2 regions of the Neobacillus sp. PS2-9 genome follow, and region 2 is predicted to be linked to the other one. Evidence: a T-box and tRNA genes for the amino acid it is inferred to sense, from the RefSeq annotation. Region 2 holds a T-box; the other holds one or more tRNA genes.
What was found. A T-box is a leader RNA that pairs with one kind of tRNA and senses whether it is charged. The one in region 2 lies ahead of RCG25_RS22755 (tryptophan--tRNA ligase), so its partner is inferred to be a tRNA-Trp.
Positions count from the first base shown of each region.

Region 1: it has a tRNA-Trp gene. The T-box ahead of RCG25_RS22755 (tryptophan--tRNA ligase) is inferred to sense a tRNA for this amino acid. The anticodon was not compared.

Region 1 is NZ_CP133269.1:2,205,577-2,210,663, forward strand. It holds rRNA gene RCG25_RS11070 (23S ribosomal RNA) at 1-1,051, shown strand, start outside; rRNA gene rrf (5S ribosomal RNA) at 1,132-1,248, shown strand; tRNA gene RCG25_RS11080 (tRNA-Val) at 1,260-1,335, shown strand; tRNA gene RCG25_RS11085 (tRNA-Thr) at 1,572-1,647, shown strand; tRNA gene RCG25_RS11090 (tRNA-Leu) at 1,669-1,753, shown strand; tRNA gene RCG25_RS11095 (tRNA-Gly) at 1,768-1,842, shown strand; tRNA gene RCG25_RS11100 (tRNA-Leu) at 1,848-1,936, shown strand; tRNA gene RCG25_RS11105 (tRNA-Pro) at 1,947-2,023, shown strand; tRNA gene RCG25_RS11110 (tRNA-Ala) at 2,034-2,106, shown strand; tRNA gene RCG25_RS11115 (tRNA-Met) at 2,128-2,201, shown strand; tRNA gene RCG25_RS11120 (tRNA-Ser) at 2,235-2,327, shown strand; tRNA gene RCG25_RS11125 (tRNA-Tyr) at 2,349-2,433, shown strand; tRNA gene RCG25_RS11130 (tRNA-Trp) at 2,438-2,508, shown strand; gene mutM (DNA-formamidopyrimidine glycosylase) at 3,101-3,910, shown strand; gene RCG25_RS11140 (transcriptional regulator CcpN) at 4,074-4,715, shown strand; gene RCG25_RS11145 (pyruvate, water dikinase regulatory protein) at 4,733-5,087, shown strand, end outside.
Region 2 is NZ_CP133269.1:4,539,533-4,555,207, forward strand. It holds gene RCG25_RS22715 (threonine ammonia-lyase) at 1-569, opposite strand, end outside; gene RCG25_RS22720 (MFS transporter) at 556-1,836, opposite strand; gene RCG25_RS22725 (VOC family protein) at 2,024-2,419, shown strand; gene RCG25_RS22730 (DUF4865 family protein) at 2,451-3,002, shown strand; gene RCG25_RS22735 (polysaccharide deacetylase family protein) at 3,082-3,882, shown strand; gene RCG25_RS22740 (transposase) at 3,886-4,176, opposite strand; gene RCG25_RS22745 (class I SAM-dependent methyltransferase) at 4,510-4,923, opposite strand; gene RCG25_RS22750 (GNAT family N-acetyltransferase) at 5,001-5,522, opposite strand; gene RCG25_RS22755 (tryptophan--tRNA ligase) at 5,549-6,538, opposite strand; T-box leader at 6,594-6,842, opposite strand; gene RCG25_RS22760 (DinB family protein) at 6,904-7,383, opposite strand; gene RCG25_RS22765 (phosphotransferase) at 7,457-8,314, opposite strand; gene RCG25_RS22770 (GNAT family N-acetyltransferase) at 8,329-8,841, opposite strand; gene gpmA (2,3-diphosphoglycerate-dependent phosphoglycerate mutase) at 8,979-9,746, shown strand; gene RCG25_RS22780 (YfiT family bacillithiol transferase) at 9,776-10,294, opposite strand; gene RCG25_RS22785 (GNAT family N-acetyltransferase) at 10,350-10,844, opposite strand; gene RCG25_RS22790 (HD domain-containing protein) at 10,912-11,451, opposite strand; gene RCG25_RS22795 (DUF3221 domain-containing protein) at 11,467-11,784, opposite strand; gene RCG25_RS22800 (HIT family protein) at 11,897-12,382, opposite strand; gene RCG25_RS22805 (GNAT family N-acetyltransferase) at 12,538-13,041, opposite strand; gene RCG25_RS22810 (glutathione S-transferase family protein) at 13,072-14,067, opposite strand; gene RCG25_RS22815 (glycerol-3-phosphate dehydrogenase/oxidase) at 14,598-15,675, opposite strand, start outside.

The DNA.
Region 1 (5,087 bases), 2.3 Mb from region 2:
AAGAGGAGGGGTTAGCCTTAAAAGCGAAGCTCTGAATCGAAGCCCCAGTAAACGGCGGCCGTAACTATAACGGTCCTAAGGTAGCGAAATTCCTTGTCGGGTAAGTTCCGACCCGCACGAAAGGCGTAACGATCTGGGCACTGTCTCAACGAGAGACTCGGTGAAATTATAGTACCTGTGAAGATGCAGGTTACCCGCGACAGGACGGAAAGACCCCGTGGAGCTTTACTGTAGCCTGATATTGAATTTTGGTACAGCTTGTACAGGATAGGTAGGAGCCTGAGAAGCCGGAGCGCTAGCTTCGGTGGAGGCGTCGGTGGGATACTACCCTGGCTGTATTGAAATTCTAACCCGCACCCCTTATCGGGGTGGGAGACAGTGTCAGGTGGGCAGTTTGACTGGGGCGGTCGCCTCCTAAAGAGTAACGGAGGCGCCCAAAGGTTCCCTCAGAATGGTTGGAAATCATTCGTAGAGTGTAAAGGCACAAGGGAGCTTGACTGCGAGACCTACAAGTCGAGCAGGGACGAAAGTCGGGCTTAGTGATCCGGTGGTTCCGCATGGAAGGGCCATCGCTCAACGGATAAAAGCTACCCCGGGGATAACAGGCTTATCTCCCCCAAGAGTCCACATCGACGGGGAGGTTTGGCACCTCGATGTCGGCTCATCGCATCCTGGGGCTGTAGTCGGTCCCAAGGGTTGGGCTGTTCGCCCATTAAAGCGGTACGCGAGCTGGGTTCAGAACGTCGTGAGACAGTTCGGTCCCTATCCGTCGTGGGCGCAGGAAATTTGAGAGGAGCTGTCCTTAGTACGAGAGGACCGGGATGGACGCACCGCTGGTGTACCAGTTGTCTTGCCAAAGGCATCGCTGGGTAGCTATGTGCGGACGGGATAAGTGCTGAAAGCATCTAAGCATGAAGCCCCCCTCAAGATGAGATTTCCCATAGCGTCAAGCTAGTAAGAACCCTGAAAGATGATCAGGTTGATAGGTCAGAGGTGGAAGCGTGGTAACATGTGGAGCTGACTGATACTAATCGTTCGAGGACTTAACCAATTTTTAAAGCGAACTCGTTTTTTACAAACACTTCTTCTGCATTATCTAGTTTTGAGAGAACGATCTCTCTAACAAAATAGTCTGGTAACTATGGCGAGAAGGTCACACCCGTTCCCATACCGAACACGGAAGTTAAGCTTCTCAGCGCCGATGGTAGTTGGGACGAAAGTCCCTGTGAGAGTAGGACGTTGCCAGGCTATATATTTATGGAGGATTAGCTCAGCTGGGAGAGCATCTGCCTTACAAGCAGAGGGTCGGCGGTTCGATCCCGTCATCCTCCACCATATATATTTTTAATATTTACGCCGATGTAATTCTAATGCTAGAGTAAGAAAGCGTGAACAATCTAATAATCATTCTAAACCTATGCCGGGGTAGCTCAATTGGTAGAGCACGATCGAATAAGCTTCCTGAATTAACTTCAGCATACTGACCGAGCTGCAACTTGCATAAGCTTTCTGAGGTCAGGATGACGATTATAAAGACAGCGTGAACAATCTAATATTTATTTTATACCTATGCCGGGGTAGCTCAATTGGTAGAGCAACTGACTTGTAATCAGTAGGTTGGGGGTTCAAGTCCTCTCGCCGGCACCATCCTTTTTTGATTTTACAAATGCGGGTGTGGCGGAATTGGCAGACGCACCAGACTTAGGATCTGGCGCCGCAAGGCGTGGGGGTTCGACTCCCTTCACCCGCACCATTTCATTTTTATATGCGGAAGTAGTTCAGTGGTAGAACACCACCTTGCCAAGGTGGGGGTCGCGGGTTCGAATCCCGTCTTCCGCTCCATAAGTGCCGGGGTGGCGGAACTGGCAGACGCACAGGACTTAAAATCCTGCGGTAGGTGACTACCGTACCGGTTCGATTCCGGTCCTCGGCACCACTTATTTTTACGGGAAGTAGCTCAGCTTGGTAGAGCACTTGGTTTGGGACCAAGGGGTCGCAGGTTCGAATCCTGTCTTCCCGACCATTCATATTTTGGGGCCTTAGCTCAGCTGGGAGAGCGCCTGCTTTGCACGCAGGAGGTCAGCGGTTCGATCCCGCTAGGCTCCACTTTAATTATATAACTGATTTGGCGGTGTAGCTCAGCTGGCTAGAGCGTACGGTTCATACCCGTAAGGTCGGGGGTTCGATCCCCTCCGCCGCTATTAAAATACTTATATAATTTTTTTTATAAAAATGGAGGAATACCCAAGTTTGGCTGAAGGGATCGGTCTTGAAAACCGACAGGCGGGTTAAACCGCGCGGGGGTTCGAATCCCTCTTCCTCCGCCATTTTTTCTAATATTAATATGTGGAGGGGTAGCGAAGTGGCTAAACGCGGCGGACTGTAAATCCGCTCCCTCCGGGTTCGGCGGTTCGAATCCGTCCCCCTCCACCATTTTAGGGGTATAGTTTAAAGGTAGAACGAAGGTCTCCAAAACCTTTGGTGTGGGTTCAATTCCTACTACCCCTGTCAATATTACTTATGTAAATTCCAAGTTTGTACTTTGGAATTTTTTTATTTTGGCTGTGTTAAAGAGTATTGTTGATTTGTTTACCCTGTTTCTTTCAATAAAAAATCCGATTTCTTCGATGGAGACAGGTTCTACTTCTACTTTTTTAAAAAAAAGTCCGATAACGTCGATGTAGACGGGCTCCACTTCTACTTTTTTCAATAGGCTGTGTTAAAGAATATTGTTGATTTGTTTACCCTTTTGATTGGAGCGGAAGGCACGAAGACTCCTGTGGGAGTACGGATCAGGGGAGACCCCACATAAGCTTTTCACCGAGGAAGCTCGCCGAAACGCCCACGTACCGCTCGCGCCTGGAGCGGAAATCAACAGTCAAATTTAACACAGCCTTTATTTTAGAAGACTTTCAACTTATTAGTTGAAGGTCTTTTTCTTTTATTAAGAGAAACGAATGTTCCTAAAAAATGATACTCACTTAATTCTTTTTCAGATGAAGGTGCAGTTCTATCCACAATGACTAAATTGTTTCATTTTATTTAACTATTTTGGGAAACCTATTTTGCATGCAGACACATAGATGGAAGGGGTAGTTCGATGCCAGAGCTTCCAGAGATGGAAACGTATAAGATCCTTTTAAATCAAAAAATAGTTGGTCAAGTAATTTCAGATATTCAAATTAATAGAGAAAAATCCGTTAACCTTAATCCAGAGCTTTTTAAAAGAACAGTTCTTCATCAAAAAGTAACTAATGTTCAAAGGAGAGGAAAGCACCTACTTTTCCATCTCCAAAATGGTCATGTGATGCTGTTGCATTTAATGTTAGGGGGATGGATGTTCTACGGACTTGAGTCGGAAAAACCAAAACGAACCATCCAAGTCCAAATCTCTTTTGGAGAAAATCATCTTTACTTTATCGGTCTTCGACTGGGATATCTTCACCTATATAGTCATCAAGAAGCGGAGGAGAAACTCACCGATTTAGGACCTGAACCATTGACTAATGATTTCACTTTAAATCATTTTCTAGAAATGATTCGTCATAAGCATGGACGATTAAAGACCACTTTACTTGATCAAGAGTTTATTGCTGGGATCGGTAATTGCTATTCAGCAGAAATTTGTTTCCATGCTGGAATTTTGCCTATGAAAGACATTGATCAAATTGAGGAATCAAAAAGGAACATGCTATATCATTCAATGAAGGCAGTCCTTCATGACGGAATAAAGTACGGTGGTTATATGGAAAATCCTTTATTTAAGGGCGATACCTTAACGGGGGGAATAAATGGTAGATGTCAAGTTTATGACAGGGAAGGCAAAAACTGCAATCGTTGCGGGGCCATTATCATAAATGAAATGGTTTCTTCTAGAAAGACATTTTACTGTCCTAATTGTCAAACGTAAACTAAGACCTGCTACAGTAGCGGGTTTTTATTTTTGTCAAAAAAAAGTGAAAGTAATTGTTTCGTATTTTACACAAATGTAATATACTATATACAAATAAGTATAGCACATTTATAATTAAGCTAACGAATATAACATATTTATTATGAATAAGGGGGTGGTAATGATTAAACTAACTAAACGACAGGATGAAATCCTACAGATTGTGAAACAAAATGGACCAATTACAGGAAAAGAAATTGCAGAAAAGCTTTCGTTAACACGGGCAGCTTTAAGACCAGATCTTGCCATCTTAACAATGTCAGGAAACTTGGATGCCAGACCGCGAGTGGGGTATTACTTTAATGACAATTTTGAAGTAAAACAGCAGGCAAAAAAGTTTATTCACCAAAAAGTAAATGATTATAAGGCGCATCCAATTGTAGTCGAAAAATCAACCTCCGTTTACGATGCTATTGTTCAGTTGTTTTTAGAAGATGTAGGTACACTTTATGCAGTTGATTCTGAAGGGCTTCTAGCGGGAGTGATATCAAGGAAAGATTTATTAAGAGCTTCACTTGGCAATAAGAATCTAAATGACTTACCAGTAAGTGTCATTATGACTAGAATGCCTAATATCATCACCATCGAACCAGAGGAAACACTGTTAGAAGCCGCCAAAAAAATGATTCACAATCACATTGATTCTCTACCAGTAGTGAAGGTAGAAGACCAACTGAAAAATACATATTTGCTTGTGGGAAGAATCACAAAAACCACGATTACAAGGGCATATCTAGAAATTATGGAAGAAAAAACAGACTAAGAGGAGTGGCTGTTATTTTGGTACAGAAAGAAGTGGTTTATGTAGTTTCTGACTCAGTGGGGGAAACAGCTGAGTTTGTAGTAAAAGCAGTCGCAACACAATTTAATGGAGGTCATGTGGACATTCGCAGAAGTTCATATGTAGAGGACTTTGAAGATATTGAAGATGTCCTTTTACTAGCGAAAAGAGGCAACTCCATCATTGCATATACGATTGTTGTTCCTACTTTAAAACTATATTTAGATAGCAGAGCCTTAGAAGAGGGTATATTAGCAGTAGATTTGCTTGGTCCATTAATGAATGCGTTCGTAACTAGATTTAATAAGCAACCGCATCATCAACCAGGTTTGATGAGAAAGCTGGATGAAGAAT
Region 2 (15,675 bases):
AAACACAAACCAGCTGTTAGTCCTCCGCCACCTAAACAACTGATTACGATATCTACATCAGTTAGATCTTCTAAAATTTCTAATCCAATTGTCCCCCCGGCTGCTATCATGGATGAATTATTATAAGCAGAAAGAAAAGTATAGTCCTTGTTCTCCGAAGCCTCTAATGCTGCCAGCCTCGCCTCTTCAATCGTATCAAAAAATGTAATTAAGGCACCAAATTGTTCCAATGCCTTTACTTTACTAGAATCTGCGTCCTTTGGTAAATACACTAGTGCGTGAATGTTTAGTTGATGAGCCGCATAGGCCAAACCAATCCCATGATTTCCGGCAGAAGGAGCAATCACTCCCCGTTCACGTTGCTCTTGATTTAAGGTTAATAGCTTATTAAAAGATCCACGAGCCTTAAAGCTTCCAGTTACCTGCCGATTTTCTAACTTCAAAAAAATGTTCGTAGCAAATAGCCTGCTTAATTCCCAATTGTATTCCAATGGGGTATGACGGATGTAGGGGTGAATGCGTTCGCGAGCCTCTTTGATATCCTGTAAATTGAGATTAGTTCGCATCATAAACCCCCTCCTCCTTGTCAGAACATTTCTCCTTTTTTACAAAAAAGTTTGTTAAACTCCTGGATTTAGACCCTTTCCAAGTAAGAACAAAGGGAATGATCAACCCCATACTGATAGCAAGATAGCCGTAAGTAAGGCCCACTTCACCAATAAAGGCAATCAAAAGTGACATCATAATCGATACAGTTAAACTAACAAACGAAACAGATGTCATCACCCTGCCGATCAACTTCTCTTCAACCTGTTCAAACAGCAATAGTCTTGTGAGTACCTTTACCATCCCAATGAACATTCCCATTATCAGATACATGATGAAGGCAAAGGGCACACTGGTTGTTAAACTAAATAGAACGGTTGATAAAGCTGATAAGGAAATAGCTACTAGGACCACCCGTAAAATGGCATGATTTCTTACCCAAAGAGTACATAGAATTGCAGATATAAGACTACCAATTCCGGCTCCACCATCAATGATTCCCAGTGAAATTCCATCACCTTTGAGGGTTTGATAATTAAAAGGAGCAATCAGTGTATTAATAGAATAGAAGAATGGCAACACCATGCTGGTGGCCAAGGCAAAATATAGGACTGTTTTGTTTTGAAAAAAATAGATCCAGCCCTGTACCAGTTCTCCTCTATATTGCTTGAGGGTAGATTTCCCCTTATGTTTCCTTGCCTCTTTATTCACCTTGATGTTGATCCCAAAAAATAAAAATCCTGCCAAAATATAAACTAAACTAGCTGCAAATATTGCTTCGGTCGTGCCTAGTCTATCCATTAACATCCCAGCAATGATAGCAGATGCCAACAGCCCCAACTGCCAAGCTCCCTGTACAAGGGAAATTCCTTGTTTGTATTCTTCTGGACTCAGGATTTCCTTCAAGATACTTTCTTTGAGAGGTTCTATAACGAACCAGATCATATAGCTTAAAAGAATGGAAACATAGAAAATAGTGACATAAAAAAACCCGAAAGCAACGCTAGCCGGGATAATGGCAATGGCAGCAAACCGCAAAAAATTACATAGGAGTGCCAGTTTAATTTTATTAAAACGGTCGATGAACACGCCTAGAATTGGTGCAAGGACTACAGAAGGCAATAAAGTCAGTACAAGCAGTTTTCCAATCTCAACAATCGATTCCGTCTTTTCAAGTACCATAACGATAGCGGTTAATCCATAGATCCCTTCCCCCAACACCCCAAACAAAGCAGCAAAGAAAAAGAAAAGAAAGGATTTATTTTTAAACAAAGAATAATTATTCTTCACTCAACACTCCCCCAACATTATTTTATTTAAGCATATTGGAGAAAGAGATGGATTGGTAATACATGAAAGTAATAGGTTCATAACTAAAAGTTATTAGATTTATCTAGAATGACACCTTAATATCAAGGTATATTTTAGCATTTATGTATAATAGAAGAAAAAACAGACCAATGAAAGAAGGGAACCTATGAAAAAACTAATACATAGTTCGTTAAAGGTATTACTAGTTTCAGATTTGGAAAAATCTAAGAAATTTTACGCAGATGTCATAGGCTGTGAGGTCACAGATTGGTGGGCTATACGCGATGGTTTTACAGGATTAGGGCTAAAATTACTTCAAGCAAATGGGCCTGAAGATGTCCACCCTAACAGGCCGGCAAAGGGAGACCAACTACCCGTAGCCGATATTTATTGTTATATAGAGGATTGGTCAGCCTTAGATGAACTATATGAGGAGTTTAAAACAAAAGGAGCTAAAGTGGTTATTGAGCCCTGGGTTGACCCTCAAGCAGGACCGTGGAAAGAATTCGCCATCGTTGACCCTGATAACTATTGTCTTGCTTTTGGCGGTACCAACAAATAACATTAATTTTTCATAAGGGGGATGAAATGAAATGATTGCCACACAATACAAGATTACGTTACCAAGTGATTATGATATGAATATTATCAAAGAGAGAGTAAGAAATAACGGTCATAAAACAGACAGATTTGATGATCTAAAATTCAAATTATATTTAGTCACTGAAAAAGGAATCAATAATAATCTACAAAATAGTTATTGCCCTCTATATCTTTGGAAAGGGCACAACGGTCTAAATAAGTTTTTATTTAATGGATTTTATGACAACATATTAAATTCATTTGGATGGCAACGCATAAATGTCGGAATTCCACTTATTGATACCACAACTTCTAAAATCAACGAGACTAAATATCTTTTCCAAATCACACGAGAAATCCAGCCACAAGAAAGGCTAAATAACTTAAAGGATAAAATAGCAGAACAAATTCCGACAATTGATGATACAGAATATATTTTGATTTACAATCCTGAAAAATGGCAGTATGATGTGTTTTACTTTACCAACGATTTAGGCAACTTAAAAGAAATGAGTGGGGTCATTTATACGATCCTTCATATCTCACAAGAAAAACTCACTTAATTTTTTCACATTAAATATTTTTATGAAACACTCGGTAAACTATATCTAATTGATTGTATAGTTTAGGGGTGTTTTTCTATTGAAAAAAACTTTTTTATTTACCTTCCTTTTAATAATTGCTTTATTTACTGAGCAACTAAATGTATCTGCATCCACTAAAAGTCGTGAGGAATATGAAAAAACAGGGCATGTTATATGGGATGTAAACACAAAGGAAAAATTAGTCGCGATTACATTTGATGATGGACCACATCCTATATTCACCCCAAAAATACTTGATATCTTAGCTAAATATGACGCTAAAGCTACCTTCTTTGTAGCTGGTAATAAAGTGATCAGATTTCCTGAACTTTTAAAAAGAGAAGTTAAAGAAGGCCACGAAATTGCAAATCATACTTATCATCATATCTATGGAAATATTTCATCCGAAAAACTATCATCAGAATTAGACATGACTGATCAAATTATTCAGAAGGTCACTGGTGTTAAACCATCACTCTACCGTCCTGTTGGAGGTCATTATAATGACTTAATTATCAATACAGCTATAAAAAAAGGAAAAGAAGTCGTGCTGTGGTCGTGGAATCAAGATACTCGTGACTGGGCAAATCCTCCTGTAAGTCAAATTTGCAGCTATGTAATAAGGGGAGTAAAACCAGGGAATATCATTATATTTCACGACTGGCACGGGAGTGAATTCACTAAATCATGTCAAACAGTTCCTGCATTAAATACTATTTTGGACTTTTTAGCTAAGAATGGATATAAATGTGTAACGGTATCTGAATTGCTTTACCACTCGACACAGATCATACCTGAATCCTTTGAAATTTATCCTACAAAAAGAGGAAAATCATCTCATATTGATTTAGTGAATTAATTGTTATTCAATTTCCTCCAATGTCAAGAGTAAGATTCGGTAAATAATATAGGTACCTAAATAGGCTCCAGTTAGTAGGAAAAGTGGATTAAGAAATATGCTATGGATATTAGTCATGAATACCGTGTTATCCTTTATGATTTCGTAAATAGCAATAGAAGAAATATTACCGAAAACAAGGGAAGATACGATGGCAACTATATTAAATAGTAAACGTAATTTAGGCTGGACTTTTTGCAGAAAAGCCAAGAATAAGGGTGTCAGCACACTTCCCAAAATTAATATGAATTTCATTTAAAATCACCTCCCTACCATTTTTGCCATTGTAGGGAGGTTAATACCAAGCTTTGTGCATTCCTTGTAAAAAATGTTTGGTAATAGGAAATCCAGAGTTCCCTCCTATTACAATACGGACACATCGCTGTGTATTCATTATCAAGCCAATCATTAATTTCAGTGGGACTAAATATTTGTAGACAATAAAAACAACTACCTATTTTACTTCATTTTAGAATTTCTTATGCCCTATAACTGCAACTGTACGCTAGAATTTGGCCCCTCTATTAAAGTTACCTCTTGAAATCCTTTTGTTTGCACTAGGAATTAATTGGTCTTCAATCATATTTTTTACCCCATCCCATACCTCACCATCTTTGCCATCACATAGGGTAAGAACAAAAATCTTCCTGGTTTTAATACACGGTATATTTTTGATATCGTCTCAGCGATCTCGTCCCAAAAGTAAATAGTATGTATGCTAAACACCTTGTCAAAGTGTTCATTTGGAAAAGGTAGTTTCTTTACATTAGCTTGAACCAATTTAGCTCTTTCTTCATTTATAGCTTTTTTGTTTCTAATGGTAGCAGACCGAATGACCGTGGATGAAAGATCCAATCCCACTACTTGGGCAGCTAATGTTTGTTCGAGAATCAATTTCATTGCATAACCTGCACCACAGCCTAGTTCTAATACGCATTCCCTCTGGGCAACTTTTAATAATTCAAGTGTACATAGAGTCTCAGGTTTATGCTGCCGCACCATTTTTTCACCGAAATAGGATCCAATTAGCCCTCGAGGCTTGCTATACTAACTATCAATAAATTCCTTCACTCGATAAATTAACCCCATAATTTCTCCTTTATCCACTCCATTAAGTCTAGTCCATCATTAAGCTCTTTTATTTTTCTAAAACCACACTTCTCATAGCAAGAGATTGCTCGACTATTATTAGACTTAACCTCTAGCACAACCCTAGAGACACCTTTAGTTTTACTAAGATATCTTAACATCAATAAAATCATTGAAGTACCCAGCCCTTTCCCCCATAACTCCGTCTCAGCAATAAATTGATCTATTCCAAAGATATGTTGATTTAAAGGGTACCCGTATGTCTTCAATTCTGCTTCTTGAACTTCGTAGTATTGGATATATCCTATTGATCTGTTGTTGTATTCTATAATACAAGGACTAACATAATGTTTTCCTTCAATTCTAGGCACATATTTTTTTAAAACTTCATCTTGGTTTAACAGGCGCTCCTCATAAAATTCTACTACCATCGGATCATTTAACCATGAAACCATCATACCAAGGTCGTCATGAGTCATCACTCTAATAAGTAATTCGTCATTCTTTATCATGTTCCTACACCCTTTGTCCGCTGATGCTATACATTAAACCCAATCTTACGTTTCACTTCTTTTAAAAATGGAATACTCAATGCTCTTGCTTTTTCTGCTCCTTTTAGTAAAATCTTATCTAACTTTTCGGGAGACGCCATTAATTCATTGTACTTCTCACGGGGTTCTTCTAAATACCGGTTCATCACATGGAACAACTCTTTTTTCGCTTCCCCCCACCCAATTCCACGTAAATATTGCTCGTGCATCCGTTCTACTTCAATTGGAGAAGCAAATTCTTTATATAAGGTAAATAAAATAGAGGTTTTAGGATCTTTTGGTGCTTCTGGTGGTAAGGAATCGGTTTTAATCCGATTAATAAGTTTTTGTAATTTCTTAGGCTCTTCAAATAGGGGAATCGTATTGTTATAACTTTTACTCATCTTCCTGCCATCTAAACCTGGTAATACAGCTGTTCCTTCTTGAACTTTATAATCAGGGAGTAAAAATGTATCACCATAGACATGGTTAAAACTCTCCGCAATGTCCCTTGCGATTTCTACATGTTGTGTTTGGTCTTTTCCTACCGGTACTGTATTGGCTTTAAACAACAAAATGTCTGCTGCCATTAGGATTGGATACGTGAAAATTCCCATGTTCACGCCAAAATCTACATCTCTATTGAATTCCTTATTTGTTTCAACCATCGCTTTATACGCATGAGCGCGGTTCAGTAATCCTTTTGATGCAAAACAAGATAAGATCCAGTTTAACTCAAAAATCTCAGGGACATCGGATTGCCTGTAAAAAATGACTTGATCAGGATCAATTCCTAATGCTAACCATGTGGCTGCAATTCCATAGGATAGTTGTCTAAATTCTTCAGCATGATGGATTTTGGTTAATCCATGGAAATCTGCCACAAAGTAAGCAGATTGGTAGCCAGATATCTTTGCCAGTTCTAGAGCTGGCTTAATCGCGCCAATATAATTTCCTAAATGTATTTGTCCTGTCGGTTTAATTCCAGTTACAATCATTTTTTTCACGATATTTCCTCCCATTTTTGAAAACACAAAAAGGGCTACCCATCCAAAAAAGGACGAGTAACCCGTGGTGCCACCTTTATTCGTTTACATATGTAAACGCACTTAATCCGTACAGAAACAGTAAAGTCGTTTCGATACTTAGTCAATTTTAACGGTAAGACCCTCCGCTAGACCTACTGCTCATTCAATCTAGAAGCTCCGAAGCCCATTCAACCATAGTCCTGTACTGATTTCCACCAACCATCAGCTCTCTGAAACGTTTATAAGGTCTACTCTTCTTCATCCACGCTTTTGTATATTAAATTAATAGTAAAATATGGATATTGAAAGGTCAAGCAATAGTAACAAGTTTATCCTTAATCCTTTTGCGCAAGTCCTCGTCCAATGAGGTTTGCCGAAACAGGTTTTTTCCCAATTTCTCTCGCCCAAATCGATAATTGTCCAACATGGTGGATTTCATGGGCTATAATATGACGCATAACCTCTCCCCAGGTGTCGATGGCAATACTTCCATCCGGTTGGGGATCATATAAAATCAAATCCTCCATACTCTCATCCCACGAGAGTACAAATTTCTCCACTTCGGCCCGAAATAATGCATCCAGTTTGCGGACCTGTTCTAGGCTTTGATACTCTTCAAAGCTTTCCTGGAAATCTGGCTGTCCCTGTAATAAGCGAATCCAGCTCCACTCCACATCAACAATGTGAAAAAGAGTGTGCAAGATGCCCCCTATTCCTCCAGTACGCACTCGAAGCAATTCCTCCAACGGAACCTCTTCACACCAAGAAAACCACTCTTCTCTAACCTGCCAATTGTATCGGAATAGTGTTTGCATTTTTAACCCCTTTCTAAAAATCCTAATCAAAAAGAAAAAAACTCGAACCTAATAGAATACTGCTGGAAAGTTGTTATTCTATTAAATTTTTCCAATAGTTCCATGCATTTAAATAGCCATCTATATCTTGTGGATGATGTTTTACACATGAAGCTATCCTGAGGTATAAGCCTATAAGGACCTCTTCATATAAAATATGAGTGGATATCTTCTCTTTATTACTTAAATGACTCACTGCTGATTCAATAACCTCAGCGGTTAAGTCTTCCGGTGAGGAACAGTAGGCATAAATTAAATCATAGAGAGGCTCACCATATACAGGAGCTGGGTCAATAACACCCGTCAATTGTTCTCCATCCCACACAAAATTATGTACACCTAAATCACCATGCAATAAGAAAGGAGAACTTGTTACACTCTTTCTGTTTGGACTATTTACTAATTTAACCACCAGATTTATGTCCTCTTTTTCTAAATATGAACCTACTATATTCGTGGCTTCCTTTACTCTCTCAAAAAGAAACATCTGCCATGATTCAGTTGGTTCATCTGCCCATCCCCAACCAATCGGATTAGGAACCCGCTTATAATGATTCAACAGTAGTTTTACGAGTGATATAAGTAGCTTCTTTTTATTATTTATATTGTAATTGGTAAAACCTGATATAAATTCATAGACGATGTATTGATAGGAATCTTCAACATACAAAAGTTTAGGCAACAGATTTTCTTTTTTATAGAAATCTAGAAAGCTGGCCTCTGCTTGAAGAATTCGGGGTTCATTACCTTTAACTACAATTCTTTCTCCATTACTGTTACTAATCAAGTACAGTTGGCTAACCGTCCCGCCCTTTAGCGGTTCACAATTAAAAATATTTGTGGGAATGATATTTTTACTAATTAAATCTCCAATGATACCTTCAATATCCATGACTGCTCCTTTCATCAGGAATGTAGACTACCAATCTGTTCCCACCCATAAATAAGTTCATTAAACTCCTCGCCACCCATTTCTATCTTGATGGAATCTATCCTTTTGCCCCCTAGAGCCTCATAGAAAAGCCGGGAGTTATTATCTTCGAGCACACATACAAGCATGGAATTAATCTGTTGGTCTTGAAGTTCTTTGATAATTGGTTTTACTAACGCTTTACCCAACCCTCTGCCCTGATACTCTTTTAAAATATAAATCGCATATAATTCACCCGAAAAACCAGGGTATTCTCCTGATCTTTCATTTCCTCCAGATGAAAAACCAACGATTGTACCTTCATCGTTTTCCGCCACATAAACTCCTCCGTTTGGAATGGCGCTAATCCACAATTGCTCACGACTTTCATAGGACAACTGCTTTAAAAAGTCCTCAGCAATAATATTTGCATACGTAGTCCGCCATGAATCCACATGCACTTTCGCTATTCCCTTTGCATCGGACATAACAGCTTTTCTTATGTTCATAAAAGCACCTCGCTATGATCTCCTCGAAAAATAAACCTAAAACATATAAATTCCCTAATGGTATTCAACATTCCTGCACAAATTATGTTAGAAATGGACAAACTACAGGAAGCTAGTTTGACTTAGAGGTGAAAGCATTGAAACAAATCGTTTTTATAAGACATGGGCAAAGTCTTTATAATCTAGAAAACCGCTTTACTGGCTGGACAGACGTTGACCTTACTGATAATGGCTACAGCGAGGCGAGAGAAGCTGGAGCTATTTTAAAGAAACATGGATTTATCTTTGACGTAGCTCATACTTCCGTTTTAAAAAGAGCCATTAGAACGTTATGGATTCTACTTCATGAGATGGATCTCATGTGGATTCCTGTGTATAAATCCTGGAGATTAAACGAAAGACATTATGGCGCTTTACAGGGGATGAATAAAGATGAAGTTATCGCGCATTATGGGGAAACACAAGTCAATGAATGGAGACGTTCAGCCAGCATCCGGCCTCCACTCATAACACCTGAGGGTCATGCTTTAGATCAAAAAGATCCTAAATTTGCGCAAATTAATCCAGAAAATATTCCTCTCACAGAAAGTCTTCTAGATACAGAAGAACGAACCTTAGTGTATTGGCATAGTAACATTGTTCCAAATTTGCAAAACAATCAACGAGTCATTATTTCTGCACATGGAAATACATTAAGGGCCCTAGTAAAATATCTCGACAACATTCCCAACGATGGGGTCGTGAGTCTCAATATTCCAAATAGCATTCCTCTTATCTATGAGTTAGACGACGATTTGCATCCAATCAGACACTACTATCTTGACCAATATGGCGAGGTCCCCGAAGGTACAATTCCACGTCATATGGATTTGAATAATCCTGAAACCCACGATTGGATTGGCTAATTTTAAACAATAGCCACCCAGTCTAATACTTACCAGCCTTTTCTACTCCGTAACGAAGTAATATGTGCAAGATGATGTTGCCCATGCCAAGCGTAAATGCCAATATTTTTCCCCACAGACACTTCTCCTGATTCTGGATGAATGAATGTTTTTTCAAAATCACTAGGGGTTAAGGTTCGAAGGAGGGTCACCCAGCGTTTATGCAGAGCATCGAGCAACGATAATGAAATAGTAACCGGCAATTCAGAATCAGGAAGCTCTGCCCATCTCTCTTGGTCATAAGGTTTGATAATCGGTTGGTCCTCTGTGAGAGCTAATTTAAAGCGTCCATATGCATTCAGATGACTGTCCGCCACATGATGGACTACTTGACGGACAGTCCAGCCTCCCAATCGATAAGGTGTATCTAGCTGACCAACGTTTAAATCAATTACTGCATCGCGCAGTATCTCTGGTAACTTTTCAATATCATTAATCCAATTTTCTATGATGCTCTTCGTTATCTGACCTTCAAACCGAAATTTTCCAATTGGAAAGTTTGCTTCCATCAACTCTTCCTCCCCATCTCTGAATTCTTACTCTGTAATTCCGCCTATTTCTTGATTAACAATTTTTATAGTAAAAGATCGTTGCAGCTAATTCACCATTAGCTGATTTCGCATAGTTCGGAATTCGCCCCGCTTGAATATATCCTAACGAACTATAGAGTTTATTCGAAGGATCCCCTTCTCTTGTATCGAGAACAATTAATGATCGCTCCATTTGTTTTGCAGTTTCTTCGGCCTTTTGCATCAGTAAACGACCGATACCGTTACGACGGTATTCAGGGTGTGTCATTAATTTCGCAATTTCTGCCCTATGGCTTCCATTCTGTTTCGTCGATAGGTGTAACTGAATACTTCCAACAATATGATTGTTTAATTTAGCTACAAACAAAATTACATCCGGGCTAAGGACGGTTTTCCAATAGATTGCTGCATCTTGTTTCCTCATTGGTGGCAGAAAGCCTATTGAGGCTCCATCATCTACTACTTTTATTAAAAGCTCTGAAAGCTCATCAAGATGTTCTTCAATTAACGTTAGTTCTTCAATTTTCATTTCGGTTCACCTCTATATGGAGTTCATATAATAGACTAGACGAGATTAGGCTAATTAGGTTTCTTTACTATCTCTTAAAAAGCCGTTCTACCTCGATTTTTAATTCATCAAGCAATTGAAAATTAGACTGTAGGCCAAGGCTTTCTATTACACGGGTATAGTACCACTCTTGCTGCTCTTTCCCCCGTTTAAATCTCCCCCAAACCTGTTCACCGAATTGTTCTAGATCGCTGGCAATTGATCTGATATTATGCAATTTATCCGCACAGGCAACGACACGTATTTCTTCGGGAGCGGCCCCTAGGTACTCAATCGTATGCTTCTTTCGTTCCTCCCAAGAAAGAGATTTATCAGGCTCTGAACATCCCTCTACCATTTGAGCAATATTCCTGCCAAATAATGGTTCGATATCTTGTAAGGAAAGCTCGGTGTCCTCAACGGTATCATGTAAGATTCCTGCTGCAACCAACTCTTCACTATAGCCCGCCTTCATTAGAATCATTCCTACTGCTACTGGATGAGTGATATAAGGAATGTCGGTGCCTTTCCTATACTGTTTTTCATGTGCCTTTGCAGCCGTTTTTAGTGCTATTTCAATAACATCCACACGTTTTCCTTCTCTCTATTCATTTTTTGGTGCTGTAAACTCAATATTTCGTGCATCTGCTTGAGCTGGCGAGGATTCTTTGGTTCCGCCCTTAATCCAAACGACGATCTCTTGTCCTTTCTCATATTTAGAAATATCTCCATTTTCATGCAATGTGACCCAGACGAGTCCCACTTTTTTGTCTGCCATTAAAATCCTCTTATTATCATAATCCACTTCTGTAATGACACCCTTTAGATCGACCTTTCCTTTCACCGCGTGGTCCCCATTACAACCTAATAATGTAAAAAACACACTTACTAGCAGCAATGACAGCAATAGTAATTTTTTCACACTGGAACTCCCCCTATTTATCATTACTAGTATTCTGCTTTAGACCAAAAATCTCCTGTTTTCTCCAAAAACCAGGCCGCGAATCTATACGATTAGCGGCCTCAGTTTGCATCTATTTATTCAACTCTACGGTTAGCAGTTTAATAGTTTCCATTACACTTTTTACATTTTCTTCATCATTCATGTTATTTCTAGCATGAAGCAGGACGGGGCGAACCGATTCTACGGAGCGACCAAACTCATACATCCATTCATAGCGGGGGACCATCCATGTGTGGAAATGGTGGGTAGTATCCTCATTATAAAAATAGTAAACATATTCGATGCCTAACACTTCTCGCTGTGCTTTTCTAATTTTTGTAAGGAGGTTTATGTAATCAAGCTTTTCTTCTTCCGTTAATTCATCAAAACATTTGATATGCCGCTTAGACGCTAGTATAATTAGGCCTTTGATCGGGTAAGCGACATCCTGATGTGCATGGAAATGTTCCGTTTCCACAACGACTCCCCCATCAGGCTCAATCATTCCGCTCGTTAAGGCACAGCTCAAGCATTCCACCTCTACTGTGTTTCCGTTAGATAAAGTTATTTTTCTCATAGACAATCCCCTTTCACTTACCCCGTTGCATAGTACATTCGGTAGTCCGATAGACATCATACAATAAAAGAGATTTTCTGTAAAATAATATAAATTTTACCTAAAATATCTTAAAGAGGATCTGTTAACTGGGGTCTTTAAAAGGGTCTTTGAAATTATTTGAATGTAAGCCGATAAGCCTTCACAATAATTCCGTCGCCTGCAGGTTCAAAGTCGAATTGTGGTAAACGCTCAAAACCAAGTCTTTCATATAGTCTCTGAGCACTATCCATAAATTCTCCGGTATGTAACCCAATAGATGCATATCCTTTCTCCTTAGTCCTACGAATGCATTCTGAAATTAACACGGTTGCCACACCTTTTCCTCTTGCTTCCGGTGTAACAGCGAGCATACGAATTTCAGGATAGTCTAGAGCATCTATATACCCGTTGTATGCATCCGTTTTAGCTGGGAACAGAGCCACACTACCTAAGATTTCCCCATCTAATTCAGCTACGATTCTTTCAACTCCTGGGCTCATATCAGCTTCTGAAGATATCGATTGCTTAAGTGCTTCCCAGTGCCCTTCGGGAATATGCTCAGCATGTTCTTTATAAGAGTTAACTCTTTGTTCTCGGATGAATCCACCTTCATCCTGTTTCGCATCCCGGATCTTCATTGTTCCACCTGCTTCCATCTTGTTTAGCCTTCAGTAAATGAGAAATTTTTCCATTTTATTATTTAATAACTCTCGACCATGCCCCGAGTGGAGACCCGAAAGATCCGGACCCTTCGGAAGGATATTTTGCCCTTTCTGATCATTACTGGCAATATGGTGAGATAAATGATAATGCCTTTTAATGGCATCAAAATCGGTTGTATCACCAAACCCAGGGGTTTGATAGAGATCTCTTAAATATCCCCATAAATTAGGAAAATCAACAATCCGATTCCGATTAGTTTTAAATGCAGAATAATAAGCTACATCAAATCGGACTAACGTGGCATATAGCCGTACATCAGCATCCGTAATATAATCTCCAAATAAGAACCGCTTTTCAGAAAGTTGCTGTTCCAATTCATCTAATCTATGAAACAATTTGTCATAGGCCTCTTCATAAGTTTCTTGTGACTGAGCAAAACCACACTTATATACCCCGTTGTTTACCTCATGAAAGATTACATCATTCAATGAATCAATTTCATCCCGTAAATGCTCTGGGTATAAATCAGGGGCATTTTCCTTATGAAACGGCTCCCAAACCGTTTCTAGATAGTTTGTTAGTTTAAAATAATCATTATTAACTACCTTCTGTTCCTTAATATCGACCATGACTGGAACTGTGGGACGTCCTTGGTAGTCAGGAGCTGTCTTAAGGTACAATTCACTCATATAGCGCACACCTAATACAGGGTCCACCCCGTCTGGATCTAATGAGAATTCCCAGTCCACATGGGGGAGCTTAGGCCGCATTGGGCTTGCCGTCCCTAGACTAATAGCTTCTTCTAATCCAAGTATTCTTCGGACAATTACTGACCGATGTGCCCAAGGACAAACGGCAGACCATAACAGCCGGTACCTTCCTGCCTCAACTGGAAGTTCGCCATCCTTCTTTCCAAATGACGTCGTAAACCTATTCTTCTGGCGTTTAAATGCGCCATCTGACGATATCTCCTGATTCTCGTTCCTTTCGTTAAGTGACATTTTATTCACCCCTTCATTTTAAGTATATGAGTTATCCTCATTTTAACTGTTGTATGGTTGGAAATGGAAGAAGTAACATGTAACGAAAATGGGCTTTTTTTATATAGACATGGAAGGAATTTAAAAAGGAATATAAGTATAGATAAAACCTGCTATATGAAAGCAGAAATATGGTTTCTGTCCAGTTAATATGGGCATGCAGGTACACCAGAGTTAGAGGTATATTTTGACGGCGATATGTGGGGACTCTGAGATTTGGATTCCTTTGAAATAAATGGAGTGAACGGCACCCTTTTTTGGCTGCCGTTTTTTTGTAGCGTTCTTTTAGATCACTATTCTTTTGTATTCGCTTATATAATTTGAAATCCGCTCATTAGCTAGTTAGATTCGCTCATAAAATTTTGAAATTCGCTCATATAGACCCAAAATTCGCTCATAGACCTTTTGTAAATCACACTGAGAATGAATTATTTTACCCTTAATAGGGCCATCTACCCGAACTCCCATTTTATTTTAAAAAAACGGCACATTTATATAGTTCCTATCGGATTCACCGCATCGTTCAACTGGATTTCTAACTTATTCTGATAATTTGCTTTTTCTTCTCCTGTCCATTCGAGATACTCCGCCATCATGTCCATTACCGCTTGTTTCCACTGCTTTACCCACTGAATATTAAAATATAATGCCCCAGTTCGGCGGATGAAAAAATCCACAGGGGTTACCGCCATCTCTTCTTCCATGCTGTATCTTAGCTGCACAAATATATCCAATGGTAAACCGAATTTGTTATTGGAATCGTAATCCTTGGCAATTTCAAAAAATCGATGAATATTGGAGCCATATCGAAGGACCAGCTGTAAGTACTGTTCCTTCGTAAACCCTACCGCAATTGCGTCCTCTAAATTTTTTTCAATAAAGGCATGAAACTTACTTGATCCTCCAAAATGACCGCCGGAAATAGGCATATGCTTTGTTTGGCATGCTTTAAGCGAGAGCCCCTTTTCCTCCTCCAACTGATTCACCAACAAATCAACCACTGTTTCCGCCATTTTTCGGTAACCGGTCAGTTTCCCACCTGCAATCGTGATCAAACCTGAATCAGATATCCAGATTTCATCCTTACGGGAAATTTCCGAAGGATCTTTGCCTTCCTCGTAAATTAACGGCCTTACCCCAGCCCAGCTGGATTCAATATCCTCTTCTTTAATATGAACGGTTGGAAACATGTAATGAATGGTCTCAATCAGATAGGTCCGATCTTCCGATGTCATTTTTGGATGGGTCAGTTCCTTATCGAAAAAGGTATCTGTCGTACCTACATACGTTTTTCCATCCCTAGGAATGGCAAACACCATTCTGCCATCAGACGTATCAAAATAGACTGCCTGTTTCAGAGGAAACTTGGACTGATCAATGACTAAATGAACCCCTTTTGTCAGCCTCAGTTTTTTCCCGGACATGGAATGGTCCTTTGTGCGAAGTGTATCTACCCAAGGCCCGGTGGCGTTAATGATTTTCTTCGCAAAAATATCATACGCATCGCCATTTACCTGATTAATCACTCTCACACCTACTGCTTTTCCGTCCCGGTAAAGCAGCTCGTTT